DNA from 3 places in the Skermanella mucosa genome. Region 3 is predicted to be linked to each of the others. Evidence: predicted binding sites of a transcription regulator. Region 3 holds the regulator's gene; each other region holds the start of a gene.
The links. Region 3 encodes LexA, which represses DNA repair genes until DNA is damaged. Its sites were predicted from a motif close to ATGTTCTANTTTGGTTC; they were not measured.

Region 1: JL100_RS07005 (Y-family DNA polymerase) is a predicted target of LexA. The motif match lies at 2,323-2,339, and genes of this name have one in related genera.
Region 2: JL100_RS16635 (adenosylcobalamin-dependent ribonucleoside-diphosphate reductase) is a predicted target of LexA. The motif match lies at 3,014-3,030, and genes of this name have one in related genera.

What each region holds. Positions count from the first base shown of each region.
Region 1 is NZ_CP086106.1:1,531,888-1,536,339, forward strand. Features, by position in the region: gene JL100_RS06975 (response regulator) at 1-361, shown strand, start outside; gene JL100_RS06980 (hypothetical protein) at 438-725, opposite strand; gene JL100_RS06985 (PIN domain-containing protein) at 883-1,035, opposite strand; gene JL100_RS06990 (hypothetical protein) at 1,032-1,334, opposite strand; gene JL100_RS06995 (AbrB/MazE/SpoVT family DNA-binding domain-containing protein) at 1,500-1,715, shown strand; gene JL100_RS07000 (VOC family protein) at 1,815-2,228, shown strand; gene JL100_RS07005 (Y-family DNA polymerase) at 2,389-3,918, shown strand; gene JL100_RS07010 (error-prone DNA polymerase) at 3,915-4,452, shown strand, end outside.
Region 2 is NZ_CP086106.1:3,612,116-3,616,567, reverse strand. Features, by position in the region: gene JL100_RS16640 (isopenicillin N synthase family dioxygenase) at 1-560, shown strand, start outside; gene JL100_RS16635 (adenosylcobalamin-dependent ribonucleoside-diphosphate reductase) at 585-2,882, opposite strand; gene JL100_RS16630 (lysophospholipid acyltransferase family protein) at 3,138-3,914, opposite strand; gene JL100_RS16625 (TrmH family RNA methyltransferase) at 3,993-4,452, opposite strand, start outside.
Region 3 is NZ_CP086106.1:2,705,643-2,710,094, forward strand. Features, by position in the region: gene trpC (indole-3-glycerol phosphate synthase TrpC) at 1-441, shown strand, start outside; gene moaC (cyclic pyranopterin monophosphate synthase MoaC) at 438-920, shown strand; gene JL100_RS12310 (molybdopterin molybdotransferase MoeA) at 917-2,131, shown strand; gene lexA (transcriptional repressor LexA) at 2,263-2,982, shown strand; partial or broken gene JL100_RS36810 (class I SAM-dependent methyltransferase) at 3,086-3,385, shown strand; gene JL100_RS36525 (hypothetical protein) at 3,425-3,715, shown strand; tRNA gene JL100_RS12325 (tRNA-Lys) at 3,756-3,831, opposite strand; gene coaD (pantetheine-phosphate adenylyltransferase) at 3,913-4,452, opposite strand.

The sequences.
Region 1 (4,452 bases), 1.2 Mb from region 3:
CGAGGATCAGATGCTGATCGCGATGGATCTGGAGCGGCTGATCGAGGGAATGGACTATACGGTCTGCGGTCTGGCGCGCACCCGGGCCGAGGCCCTGCGGCTCGCCGAGGAGCATCGCCCCGACTTGGTCGTGATGGATGTCCGGCTGGCCGACGGCAGCGACGGCATCGCCGCCGCGCGCGAGCTTCGCCAGCGCTTCGACATCGGCGCCCTGATGATCTCCGGCCAGATCGACGCCGCCCAGGCGGAGGAGGCCGAGGCGGAGATCTTCCTGCGCAAGCCGTTCGAGCCGCGCCAGCTTCGCCGCGCCATCGCCGACGCGCTCCGCCTGCGTCGGGTAGACCCCGGCTCGGCGGCCTGACATTTCCTTTTCGCGGAGGGGCGGCGTCCCGCCGCCCATGGTGCGCGGGACGCGCACCCTCCGGAATTCGGCGTGCCTACCGCTCCAGCGCCCTGTCCATCCGACGCGACTCGTCCCGCAGGTCCAGCAGCTCGCGCCGGTCCAGGATGTCCGCCTTGCCTTGGCGGTCCAGCAATTCGCGGCGCTCCTGGCTTTCACGGAGCTGGTCCCGGTACAGCTCTGCCCGTCCCCGGTCGGACGGGTCGATCCGTTCGCCCGGCACAGGGGTGCGGTGGGGAGAAATGACGTTGCGTTCCCCCGGCACCTGGGCCGCCGCCGTGCCGATGGGCAGCAGCAGGGCGGCCATGATGATCAGTTTTCTCATCACAGTCATGTGGGGTGCCGGGGGACACCGGTCCAGGCTGTGGTTCCGCAAGCGTAATGATCGTGGCGCCGGCCTGGGCGACGGCTGAGGGGTTCACTTCACCGTCCGGGCCGGAGAACCAAGCTTCCAACTGATCACGCTTCCGGCCTGTCGGCTTTTACAGGACGCCACGCCGGATCTCGGCGATGGTGAGGCTGGAGACAAACAAATCCTCGTCGAGGCGTTCGGCCATCCAAGCCAGCAGCGATCCCGAGGGAGCCGACTTGATGACATTGCTGATGATGTTGGTATCGAGAAGATAGCGCGTCACAGATCGATCTTGCGGCCGGTTTCCTGGGGGCGCCGCAGATCGAGATCCGCCCCGACCAGCGGTGAGCGGCGCAGGGCTTCCAGAATGCCGCCCTTCCTCGGGGGTTCGCTCCCAAGACCATGGCTGACGATCGATCGGAGCCGGGCCGCCTCCGGTCCGTCGTCGGCGAGACGCTTTGCCAGGGACCGGATGAGATCACGGTCGGCATCATGGCCCAGCACCTCGAAACGGGCCATGCCACGCTGGGCGAGGCGATCCCGATAGTTCCCGATCGCGCGCTTCGGAGACGTGTCGCTCATGCCCAGCCTCCACCGTATGACCTGTAATATGTCCGGCGACAGGCTTCGGTGGAATCATCCCATGCCCGCTCTTGAAGAGCATGGGGTAATTCTGCCGCTGCGCGCCGTCTTGTCCATGGTCGGCAACCGCCTTACGGTCGATCGCTCTTACCCAACGGGAGTCCGATGATCACCAGCAAGCTTAGTCGCAAGGGAAAGACGACCATTCCGAAGCGGGTGCGTACCGCGCTCGGGCTGCGCGAGGGTGACAGGATTGTTTACAATTTTGAAGAAGACCGCGTGATCCTGAGGCGCGCCGTCTCCGAACAGACCGATGATCCTTTGCATGCCTTCGACGAGTGGAATTCGGAGGCGGATCGGCGAGCCTATGCTGGGCTGTAATATTCGGAATGCCGGCATGTCGGACGTCGAGCCGGGACGATCGCGCGGTCCCTGGTTCCTGTCTCCTGTCCAATCACCAAGCCGATGGGGAAGAAGCCGATGCTGTCCCATGTCTATGTCGGGATCACCGATTTCCAGCGCGCCTTCACCTTCTACAGTGCCCTGATGGCGGAACTCGGATATCCGCTGAAGTTCCGCGAGCCCGAGAATTCCTGGGCCGGCTGGATGCCGAAGGCGGGCGGGCGGCCGTTGTTCCTGATCGGCACGCCCTATGACGGACAGCGGGCCGATTCGGGCAACGGGCACATGGTCGCTCTGCTCGCCCCGAGCCGGGAAGCCGTCGATCGGTGCCACGCCATCGCCATGGCCGCCGGAGCGAGGGACGAGGGAAAGCCGGGTCTCCGGCCGCATTATCACCCCGACTACTACGGCGCCTATTTCCGCGATCTCGACGGGAACAAGATCTGCGTCTGCTGCCATGATCCCGTCCCCGGAGCGGACAGGCCGGCTTGACCAGCGCGCCGACCGGCCGGACCGATCCAGGACATACCCCCTCCTGAAGAGCGTAAAATTTTCTCCACCGCCTTGACCTCCTTCCACGTCTGGTGTGTTCTTGTTTTGTTCTGAGCGTGATGGCGCCGCATGGCAAGAGGACTGACGGAGTGGAGTATCGATGGCGCGGCGGGTTCTCTCCCTATGGCTTCCCGGCTTGGCAACCGACCGGCTGGCCCGCCGCAAGCCGGCCCTGCGGGATTTGCCGCTCGTCACCACCCTCGGGGAGCGCGGGCGGGTGATCGTCGCGGCGGTCAATGCCTCGGCAGACTCGGCCGGCATCCAGCCGGGCATGACGCTGGCCGACGCCCGCGCGCTGGAACCCTCCGTCCATCCCGTCGATGCCGATCCTGCCGCCGACGCCCAGGCGCTGGACGGGCTGACGGACTGGTGCGGGCGCTATACGCCGTGGGTCGGGCTGGACGCGCCGGACGGCATCTTCCTCGACATATCCGGGTGCGCGCACCTGTTCGGCGGCGAGCCGGCGCTGCTCCGCGACGTGGTCGGCCGGTTGAAAGGGTTCGGCTATCAGGCCGGGGCGGCGGTCGCCGATTCGGCGGGGGCCGCCTGGGCGGTGGCGCGGCACGGCGGGGAGCGGATCGTTGCCGTGCCGCCGGGGCGCGGGCGGCAGGCGCTGGCCGGGCTGCCGGTGGAAGCGCTGCGCCTGCCGGCCGAGACGGCGGCCGGGCTGCGCCGGGTCGGCATGCGGCGGGTCGGCGACCTCTACGGCATGCCGCGCGCCGCGATCACCACGCGGTTCGGCTTGGTCGTCACCCGGCGGCTCGACCTCGCGCTCGGCGTGTCGCCGGAGCCGATCTCGCCGCGCCGGCCGGTCCCGCCCCACGTCGCGCGCGCCGCCTTCGCCGAGCCGATCTCGACGCCGGAGAACTTGGCGGACGTCACCCGCCGCCTGCTGGACGAGTTGTGCGCCGGGCTGGAGCGGGCGGGCAGGGGAGCCCGGCGGCTGGAGCTCCGCTTCTTCCGGGTGGACGGGCGAGTGGAGCGCTCCACAGTCGGGACCAGCCGGCCGGTGCGGGCTCCCGCCCATCTGGCCCGCCTGTTCGCCGAAAAGCTGGACCGGGTGGCGCCCGGCCCCGGCATCGAGATCATGATCCTTTCCGCCACCGCCGAACCGCTCGGCCCGGAGCAGGTCGAGATGCCGGTCGGCGACTCCCGGCCTGTCTCGGTCACCTCCGGAGACGTGGCCGAGCTGGTGGACCGGCTGGGCAACCGCCTGGGCCTGTCCGGGGTCCGGCGCCTGATGCCGCGCGAGAGCTGGTGGCCGGAGAACGCGGTCGAGGCGGTTCCCGCGTTGTCCGGCCCGTCCCCCGGATCGAAGGATGCCGCCGCCCCCTGGCCGGCGGACCGCGCGCGTCCGCTCCGCCTGCTGCCCCGGCCCGAGGCGATCGACGTGATCGCCCCCGTCCCGGACGACCCGCCCCTGGCGTTCCGCTGGCGGGACGGGATGCACAAGGTCGTCCATGCCGAGGGGCCGGAGCGGCTGGAACCGGAATGGTGGCGCGAACTGGATGAGCTGCGCGACTATTACCGGGTCGAGGACGCGGACGGACAACGCTTCTGGGTCTACCGCGCCGGCCTGTACCAGCCGGGCCGGGCGGCGCGCTGGTATCTCCACGGGTTCTTTCCATGACCCCGCCGGAGTCCGACGATACGACGAGGGAAACCGGGGTCAGACCACCATTTCCCCCGAACGGTGGCATTCCGGGAGAGTCGGCGGGAAATGGTCTGACCCCGGTTTCCAGGCCCAGCCCTGCGGCGGTCTATGCCGAGCTCCAGGTCTCGACCAATTTCAGCTTCCTGCGCGGCGCCTCCCATGCGGAGGAGCTGGCGACGACCGCCGCGGCGCTGGGCCACTCGGCCATCGCGGTGACCGACCGCAACAGCCTTGCCGGGGTGGTGCGTGCCCATGTCGCGGCCAAGGGGGCCGGCATCCGGCTGGTGGTCGGCTGCCGGCTGGACCTGACCGACGGGCCGAGCCTGCTCTGCTTGCCGACCGACCGCGCCGCCTATGGCAGGCTGTCGCGGCTGCTCACCGCCGGGCGGCTGAGGGCGCCCAAGGGCCAGTGCCACCTGACCCGGGCCGACCTGCACGACCATGCCGAGGGCCAGATCCTGATCGCCCTGGCGCCGGACCATCCCGGGCCGGACTTCGCCGACGCGCTGC
Region 2 (4,452 bases), 910 kb from region 3:
ATCTTGGCATCATCATCATGCGCTCGATGGCCCGCTACCTGGGCCTGGAGGAGAACTGGTTCGATCCGTACTTCGAGGCGACCAACTCGACGCTGAGGTTGCTGCACTATCCGCCGCGGACCGAAGCGTCGCTGGTGGGCGTGGCCGACGGGTATGTCCTCCACGGCGGCGTACTGCGGCCGGTGATGGCCGAGAACCATGTGGATTCCGGCCTGCTGACGCTGCTTTACCAGGACGATACCGGCGGACTCCAGGTCCGCAACGGCCAGGGCCGGTGGATCGACGTTCCGCCGCTGCCGAACTCGTTCGTGGTGAACCTGGGAGGGGCGCTCCAGCATTGGACGGACCAGCGGTTCGTCGCGACCGCCCATCGCGTGCTGGGCGACGGCCGTGAGCGCTTTTCCGCGCCGTTCTTCTTCGAACCCGCGGTCGATGCGGTGATGCATCCGATTACAGCGGAGGGAAATTCACCTCATTCCGAACCGATCCGCTACGGCGACCATCTGATCCGCGCGATGCAGTCCTTCGTCGAGACGCGGGGCGTCGCGACGGGAAACTAGTGCTCCGGCCGGAACCAGCCTCCGTCAGGAGCATTTCGAATAGCCGCAGTTGGGGCACTGGTCGCAGCCTTCCTGGCGGACCAGCCCGGGCTGCCCGCATTGCGGACACTGGCGAAGACGCACCCCCGGAGCCCCGACCGCCCGGCGCGCCGGTTCCGGCACCTCGCCGTCGCCATGTTCGGGCAGGAAGCCGATCCCGATCATGTGCCGCTCGATCACCTCGCCGATGGCGGCCAGGAGGGAGGGGACGTAGCGGCCGTTCATCCACTGGCCGCCGCGCGGGTCGAACACCGCCTTCAACTCCTCAACCACGAAGGCGATGTCGCCGCCGCGCCGGAACACCGCGCTGATCATGCGGGTCAGCGCCACGGTCCAGGCGTAATGCTCCATGTTCTTGGAGTTTATGAACACCTCGAACGGCCGCCGCCGGCCGTCCTGGATGATGTCGTTCAGGGTGATGTAGAGGGCGTGGTCGCTCTCCGGCCAGCGGACCTTGTATGTCTGGCCGGGAAGCACGTCCGGGCGGTCGAGCGGCTGGGTCATGTAGACCACCGCGCCCGCGTCCTGCATCGGCGGAGTGGCGGGAGGCGGCGGAGCCTTGGCTTTCTCCTCCGGTTTCACCTCCGCCTTCTTCACCGACAGCACCGACCCGGTCACCTCGTTCGGGCGGTAGGTCGTGCATCCCTTGCAGCCGAGTTCGAAGGCGTGGACATAGACATCCTTGAACGCCTCGAACGACAGGTCCTCGGGGCAGTTGATCGTCTTGGAGATGCTGCTGTCGATATATTTCTGGGCGACCGCCTGCATCACCACATGGTCTGCCGGGCTGAGCGACTGCACGTCGACGAAGTAGTCGGGCAGGGGAGCCTGATCCCCGAAAGTCTGGCGGAACAGCCGGTAGGCATGGTCCGAGACCTCCTCCTGCCGGCGCGACCCGTCGGGCATCAGCACGTTCCGGTCGTAGCTGTAGGCGAACACCGGCTCGATCCCGGAGGAGATGTTGTCGGCGAACACCGAGATCGTGCCGGTCGGCGCGATCGAGGTCAGCAGCGCGTTCCGCAGGCCATGGGCCGCGATGGCATCGCGTATGTCCGCGTCGAGCGTCAGCGCATTGGCGCCAGCCAGGAACTTCTCCGCGTGGAACAGCGGGAAGCTGCCCTTCTCGGCGGCAAGCCGGGTCGATGCCAGATAGGCGTGCCGTCGCAGGGCCGCCAGCCATTCCTCCGTCAGGGCGACCGCCTGCTCGCTGCCGTAGCGCGCCCGGCACAGGATCAGGGCGTCGGCCAGCCCCGTGACGCCCAGCCCGATCCGCCGCTTCGCCTTCGCCTCCGCCAGTTGCTCGGGCAGCGGGAAGCGGGAGGCATCGACCACGTTGTCCATCATGCGTACCGCCAGCGGCACCAGTTCCGCCAACCGGTCCATGTCCAGGTGCGCCTGTTCGGTGAACGGCTGCCGCACCAGCGCCGCGAGGTTTATCGATCCGAGCAGGCAGGCGCCATAAGGAGGCAGCGGCTGCTCCCCGCAGGGGTTGGTTGCGGAAATATCCTCAACATACCATAGATTGTTGAACTGATTGATCCGGTCGATGAAGATGACGCCCGGCTCGGCATAGGCGTAGGTCGCCCGCATGATGCGGTCCCACAGGTCGCGGGCCTGCACGGTCTTGAACACGGTGCCATTGAAGGTCAGCGGCCAAGCGTCGTCCTGGCGGACGGCGGTCATGAAGGAGTCGGTCACCAGCACCGACAGGTTGAACATCCTGAGCCGTCCCGATTCGCGCTTCGCCTCGATGAAGGCTTCGATGTCGGGATGGTCGCAGCGCAGCGTCGCCATCATGGCGCCTCGGCGGTGGCCGGCGCTCATGATGGTGCGGCACATGGCGTCCCAGACGTCCATGAAGGACAACGGACCGGAGGCGTCGGCTCCCACGCCCAGCACCGCGGCGCCCTTGGGGCGCAGGGTGGAAAAGTCATATCCGATGCCGCCGCCCTGCTGCATGGTCAGGGCGGCCTCGCGCAGGTGGGCGAAGATACCGCCCATGTCGTCGGGGATTTGGCCCATGACGAAGCAGTTGAACAGCGTCACGTTGCGTCCGGTGCCCGCGCCCGCGAGGATGCGGCCCGCGGGCAGGGACTGGAAATCGGCGAGCGCTTCGGCGAATCGGGAGACCCAGGCGGCGGGGTCTTTTTCGGGCTCGGCCAGGGCTTTGGCCACGCGAGTCCAAGTGTCGCTGACCGTTTTGTCCACAGGCTGCCCGTCAAGCATTTTCAGTCGGTATTTCATATCCCAGATCTGCTGGGATATGGCTGCCACCGAAGTCATCCCGATCTCCGTCCGCCATGGATCCTGGCCGCGATCAAAGCGCCAAACTCCTTGGTCAACAAGGATTTTCGCGGATCTATCAGAACTTGTCCCGAAAATTGGTGCCTTCGCGCCCTCTGGTCAAGTCTAGCGCGTTCATGTTTTGTTCGTTTTGTGGCCTAGGCTTTGGACAGGTCGTCCCGTCTTGCACGCGAGGCCCTTCGCGGTGCAACGCCAACGCGCACATCCACAGAGTTTTCCACAGGCCGAAAATGTTCAAGGGGCAGGGGCCGGCGCTCCTTGGGGCACCTGCTTGGCCGGCTTCTCCGTAGGAGGGCCGCCCGCCTCCATCACCAACCGGTCGGTCGCCGCCTCGAGCCGGCTTTCCAGTTCCGCCAGCGCCGCCTCGCGGCTAAGCCCCGGCTCGATCGGCGGCAGGAACTCGACCACCACCCGGCCGCTGTGCTTCCGGAAACTGCGCCTGCCCCAATAGACGCCGGAATTCAGCGCCATCGGCACGATCGGCAGTTCCAGGTCCTTGTAGAGCACGGCCACGCCGATCCGGTAGGGCAGGTAACGTCCCACCGCCGTCCTGGTTCCCTGGGGAAAGATCACGATCGGCCGTCCTTCGGACTTAATCCGGGCGGCACCCTCGACCATCGATGCGATGGCCCGGCCGCGGGCACTCCGGTCCACCGCGATCATCCGGGCCTTGGCGGCGTACCAGCCCCAGATCGGCAGGAACAGAAGCTCGCGCTTCAGGATGATCGCCGGGTCGTCGATCAGCAGGTGGAGCTTCATGGTCTCCCAGGCCGACTGATGCTTGGCCGCCAGGATATACGAACCGTGCCGAGGGACGTTCTCCAGCCCGCGCACCTCGTAGTCGAGCCCCAGGATCGAGCGTTCCAGGAAATGGACGGTTCGCAGGTACCACTCCACCACATGCACCATCTGCCGGCGCGGAAGCAGCAGCATCCACAGCAGGCCGAAGCAGCACACCGTCGTCCAGGTGAAGAACGCGATATTGAACAGGAGCGAACGGGCGACGGTCATGGGCGTTTTGGAAGGGGCCTGCTGAATGGAGAAATCGGGCGCGGTCGAAAGCGCCGGCGATCCGGCGCGGCGTCTCTTCTAGCGCGCCCGGGCTCCGGACGCCAGTCCGGCTTGGCGGCCGGAGGGTCGCGCCCTCGTCAGATCGTGGATCAGGATGGCCGCGGTGGCGGCGACGTTGAGCGACTGGACGCGGCCGGACCCCGACAGGGTCACGACTCCCTCGCAGGCATCCAGGGTTTCGCGCCCCAGGCCGTCCTCCTCGTTGCCGAGCACGATGGCGGTGGGCCGGCGGTCGGCGGGCTGATCCAGCGATTCGCCGCGCCCCAGCGCGGTTCCCAGCACCCGGTAGCTCGACGCCAGCTGCTTCAGCACCCGCGCGAATCCGGTCGCGCGGTAGAGCCGAACATGCTCCATGCCGCCCTCGGCGACCCGGTAGCTCGCTTCCGACGGACCGGCCTGCGCCGGATGGTCGGATATGACGATCCGCTCCAGCCCGAAGAACGCCGCCGTCCGCACGATGGCACCCAGGTTGTGCGGA
Region 3 (4,452 bases):
GACTTCATGCTCGATCCTTATCAAGTGGTCGAAGCCCGGGCGCTTGGTGCCGACTGCATCCTGCTGATCATGGCGGCGCTCGACGACGCGACGGCCCGGGAGCTGGCCGAGGTTGCGGCGCGCTACGGTATGGATGTCCTTCTGGAAGTCCACAACGGCGAGGAACTCGACCGGGCACTTCATCTTCCGTGTGAACTGATCGGCATCAATAACAGGAATCTCAAGACCTTGGCGGTGGATCTTGCCGTTACGGAAGAGTTGGCGGCGCGGGTCCCCGCAGACCGCCTGCTGGTCAGCGAGAGCGGTCTCTACGGACCGGATGACCTGGAGCGGATGGCCGGGGTCGGTGCCCGCTGCTTCCTGGTCGGCGAGAGCCTGATGCGTCAGGCCGATGTCACGGAGGCGACCCGGACCCTGCTGTCCCGCCGGGCCGCCGCATGACCGGCGGCTTCACCCATTTCGATGCCGAGGGGCGCGCCGTGATGGTCGACGTCTCGGATAAGGACGAGACGGAGCGCACCGCGACCGCCACCGGGTCAGTCTTCATGGAGGCGGAGACCCTGGCCCTGATCATGTCCGGCGGGCTGAAGAAAGGCGACGTGCTGTCCGTCGCGCGGCTTGCCGGCATCATGGCGGCCAAGCGGACGCCCGACCTGATCCCGCTCTGCCACCCGCTGGCGCTGACCTCGGTCAAGGTCGACCTGACCTGCGACCCCGGCCGCAGCGCGGTGGACATCACGGCGACCTGCAAGCTGAGGGGCCGCACCGGCGTCGAGATGGAGGCGCTGACGGCCGTCTCGGTCGCGGCGCTCACGGTCTACGACATGTGCAAGGCGGTGGACCGCGCCATGACCATCGGCGACGTGCGCCTGGCCCACAAGGCCGGTGGCAAGAGTGGCGAGTACGGGACGCCGCGATGATCTCCGTCGCCGAAGCACGGTCCCGCGTCCTCGCCGCCTTTTCGCCGCTGCCGGCCGAACTGGTCGGCCTGACGGAGGCGCTCGGTCGCGTGACGGCGGAGGACGTGACCGCCCGGCTGACCCAGCCGCCGGTTTCCATGTCAGCGATGGACGGCTATGCCGTGCGTTGCGCCGACGTGGCGCAGGTCCCCGCGAAGCTCCGCCGCATCGGGGAGGCTCCGGCCGGCAACGGCTTCAAGGGAAACGTGGGTCCAGGAGAGGCGGTACGCATCTTCACGGGCGCGCCGATGCCCGAGGGGGCTGATGCCGTCGTCATGCAGGAAGACACCGAGTCGGACGGCGCCACGGTCACGGTGCTTCGGCCAGCCGGTCGCCACCGGCATGTCCGGCTGGCCGGAATCGATTTCCGGCAGGGTGAAGTCGGCATACCGGCTGGACGCATGCTCACGGCGCGGGACATCGGGCTCGCCGCCGCGATGAACTGGCCCTGGCTCCGCGTCCGTCGTCGCCCCCGCGTCGCGATCCTTGCGACGGGCGACGAGATCGTGCTTCCCGGCGAGCCCCTGGGGCCGGACCAGATCGTCAGCTCGAATGCCTTCGCCCTGGCCGGTCTGGTCACGGCGTGCGGCGGCATTCCGGTCAACCTGGGTGTCGCCCTGGACACGCCGGAGTCGCTGGCCCGGCTCGTCAAGGGTGCCGAGCGGGCCGACATCCTGGTCACCTCCGGCGGGGCGTCGGCGGGCGAATATGATCTCGTGCGGGGCGTGCTGGGCGACCGCGGCATGGACCTGGATTTTTACAAGATCGCCATGCGGCCGGGAAAGCCGCTGATGTTCGGCCGGCTCGGCGACGTGCCGGTGCTCGGCCTGCCCGGCAATCCGGTATCGAGTCAGGTCTGCGCCATCCTGTTCCTGCGGCCCGCGCTTCACCGCCTGCTCGGGCTTCCGGCGGAGGAAGAATCGCGCCGCACCGCGATGCTTGGCCGCCCGGTCAAGCAGAACGACCAACGCGAAGATTATCTGAGGGCATCCCTGAGTATCGGCCCGGACGGCGAACTGGTCGCCAACCCCTTCGAATCACAGGATAGTTCCTTGCTGACGGTGCTTGCCCGGGCCGACTGCCTGGTGGTCCGCCCGCCCTTCGCACCGGCAGCATCGGCCGGCGACACTGTAGAATTTCTTTCCCTGGGCGGCGGAATCCTGAGTCTTTAGGTGACCGGACCTGCCGGACAAGGGTAAAATTGTTCAGCGAATGCTTGACGCCTTTCGCGAACCAAACTAGAACATAGAATAATGTTTTTGTTTTGTTCCGGACCGGTTGGTCCCGCGCGCAGGGGGCGTAGATGCTGACACGTAAACAATACGAGCTTCTGCTCTTCATCAACGACCGGCTGGGCGAAGGCGGGGTTTCGCCCTCGTTCGACGAGATGAAGGATGCCCTGGGTCTCAAGTCGAAGTCGGGTATCCACCGGCTGATCACGGGGTTGGAGGAACGCGGGTTCATACGCCGCCTGCCCCACCGCGCCCGCGCGCTCGAAGTTCTCCGGCTGCCGGAAGGGGCTGAAGCGGGCTCTGCTCGCCAGCAGCAGCGCACGCCCGAACGCCCAAAGTTCCAGCCCAACGTCATCAAGGGCGACTTCACCGGTGCCCTGGCCGGGCGCGAGGCCAGCAACGATGCCGAGGCCATCCAGCTTCCTCTGTACGGGCGGATCGCCGCCGGTACGCCGATCGAGGCCCTGCGCGACAACAGCGCCATGATCAACGTGCCGGCGACCATGCTGCCGCCCGGCGACCATTACGCTCTGGAAGTCGCCGGCGACAGCATGGTCGAGGCCGGCATCCTGGATGGCGACACCGTCATCATCAACCGTTGCGAGATGGCCGACAGCGGCACGATCGTGGTGGCGCTGATCGACGAGCACGAGGTGACCCTGAAGCGCCTCCGGCGCAAGGGCCAGACGGTGGCGCTTGAGCCGGCCAACCCCGCCTTCGAGACCCGCATCTTCGGTGCCGACCGGGTGCGCGTCCAGGGCCGCCTGGTGGGTCTGCTGCGTCGCTACTGAAGCAGGTCGGCAGGCCGTTGCCACGAGGGGCGGACCGGGAAGCCTTGCGAGGCTGCCCGGTCCGCCCTTTTTCGTTTACCTATAGGCTGAAATCTGGTCTGCGATGCGCCCCTCTGGGCGAGGCGACGCCTGCGAGCTTGGGATCTACAAAGGCAAGTCGGCGATCGCGCTTGGATTGCTGGCGCGCGCCGACGGGACCGTTTTCTGCTTCGATGCCTTCCAGGAGACTCCACGGGCCGAGGCCGAAGCGAATATTCTTCGGTGCTGTCCTGAACTCGGGAAAAGGCTTGTCTGCGTCGCCGGTGACCTCCGGCAGCGGAAAGAGCCCCCTGGTATGGTCAAGCGGGGCAGCCTCCGTCTCCTCCACCTTGACGCTGTCCATGACCACCCCTCAGTCCTGAACGACCTGAACAACTTCGCTCCCCTGCTCACAGGCCAAGGAGTGATCGTCCTTGATGACTGCTTCGATCCGGAGTGGCCGGGCGTTCCCACGGCCATGGCGGAATTTTGCCTGTCGCCGGAAGGCCGCCATATCCGCCCTTTCGCGGCATCACGGGCCAAGATGTACCTTTGCGCGCGCCACATGGTCCGGACGTACCAGCATTGCATCGTCATAAGCGGATTGGTCAGCAACATGTCGCTGGAGCGGGTCCTTGACGGATCGGTGCTGCGCTGTTTTACCAACTGGCCGATACCGCCCGAAACTCTGCTGCAGCAGCTTGATGCGGGTTGACAAAAAGCCCCCGGAAACCGTTGGTTTCCGGGGGCTTTTTTGGTGAGCGCGCTGGGGCTCGAACCCAGGACCTACTGATTAAAAGTCAGTTGCTCTACCAGCTGAGCTACGCGCTCTCAGGGTCGGGGCGGAACATAGGGGCCGGGACCCTTCCGGTCAACCTGCATTTACCCTGATCCAGCCCCCCGGTTCCCCCGTCAGACCTTGAGGGTCTGAACGCGCTTGGTCAGGTCGCCTGCGTCAAGCGCGAACCGCGCGGTGAGCCGTTCGGCGACCCTGGGCGAGACGAAATGCGTGATGTCGCCGCCCAGCCTGCCGATCTCCTTGACGAAGCGCGAGGAGATGAATTGATGGCGGTCGGACGCCATCAGGAAGACGGTCTCCACCTTTGGGTTCAAGCGGGCGTTCATGCCGGCCATCTGGAACTCGTATTCGAAGTCCGATACCGCCCGCAGGCCCCGGATGATCACCGAAGCGTTCATGTCCACGGCGAAGTGCATCAGCAGGCTGTCGAACGGCTTCACCTCGATCTTGGTGCCGTTCGGTTTCAGGGCCGCGATGTCTTCCTCGACCATCGCGACCCGTTCCTCGGTGGAGAAAAGAGGGCCTTTTCCGGCGTTGCGGGCGACGCCGACGATCAGGTGGTCCATCACGCGGGAAGCGCGCTGGATGATGTCCATGTGGCCGTTGGTGACCGGGTCGAATGTCCCGGGATAGACGCCGATCCGTTTGCTCAT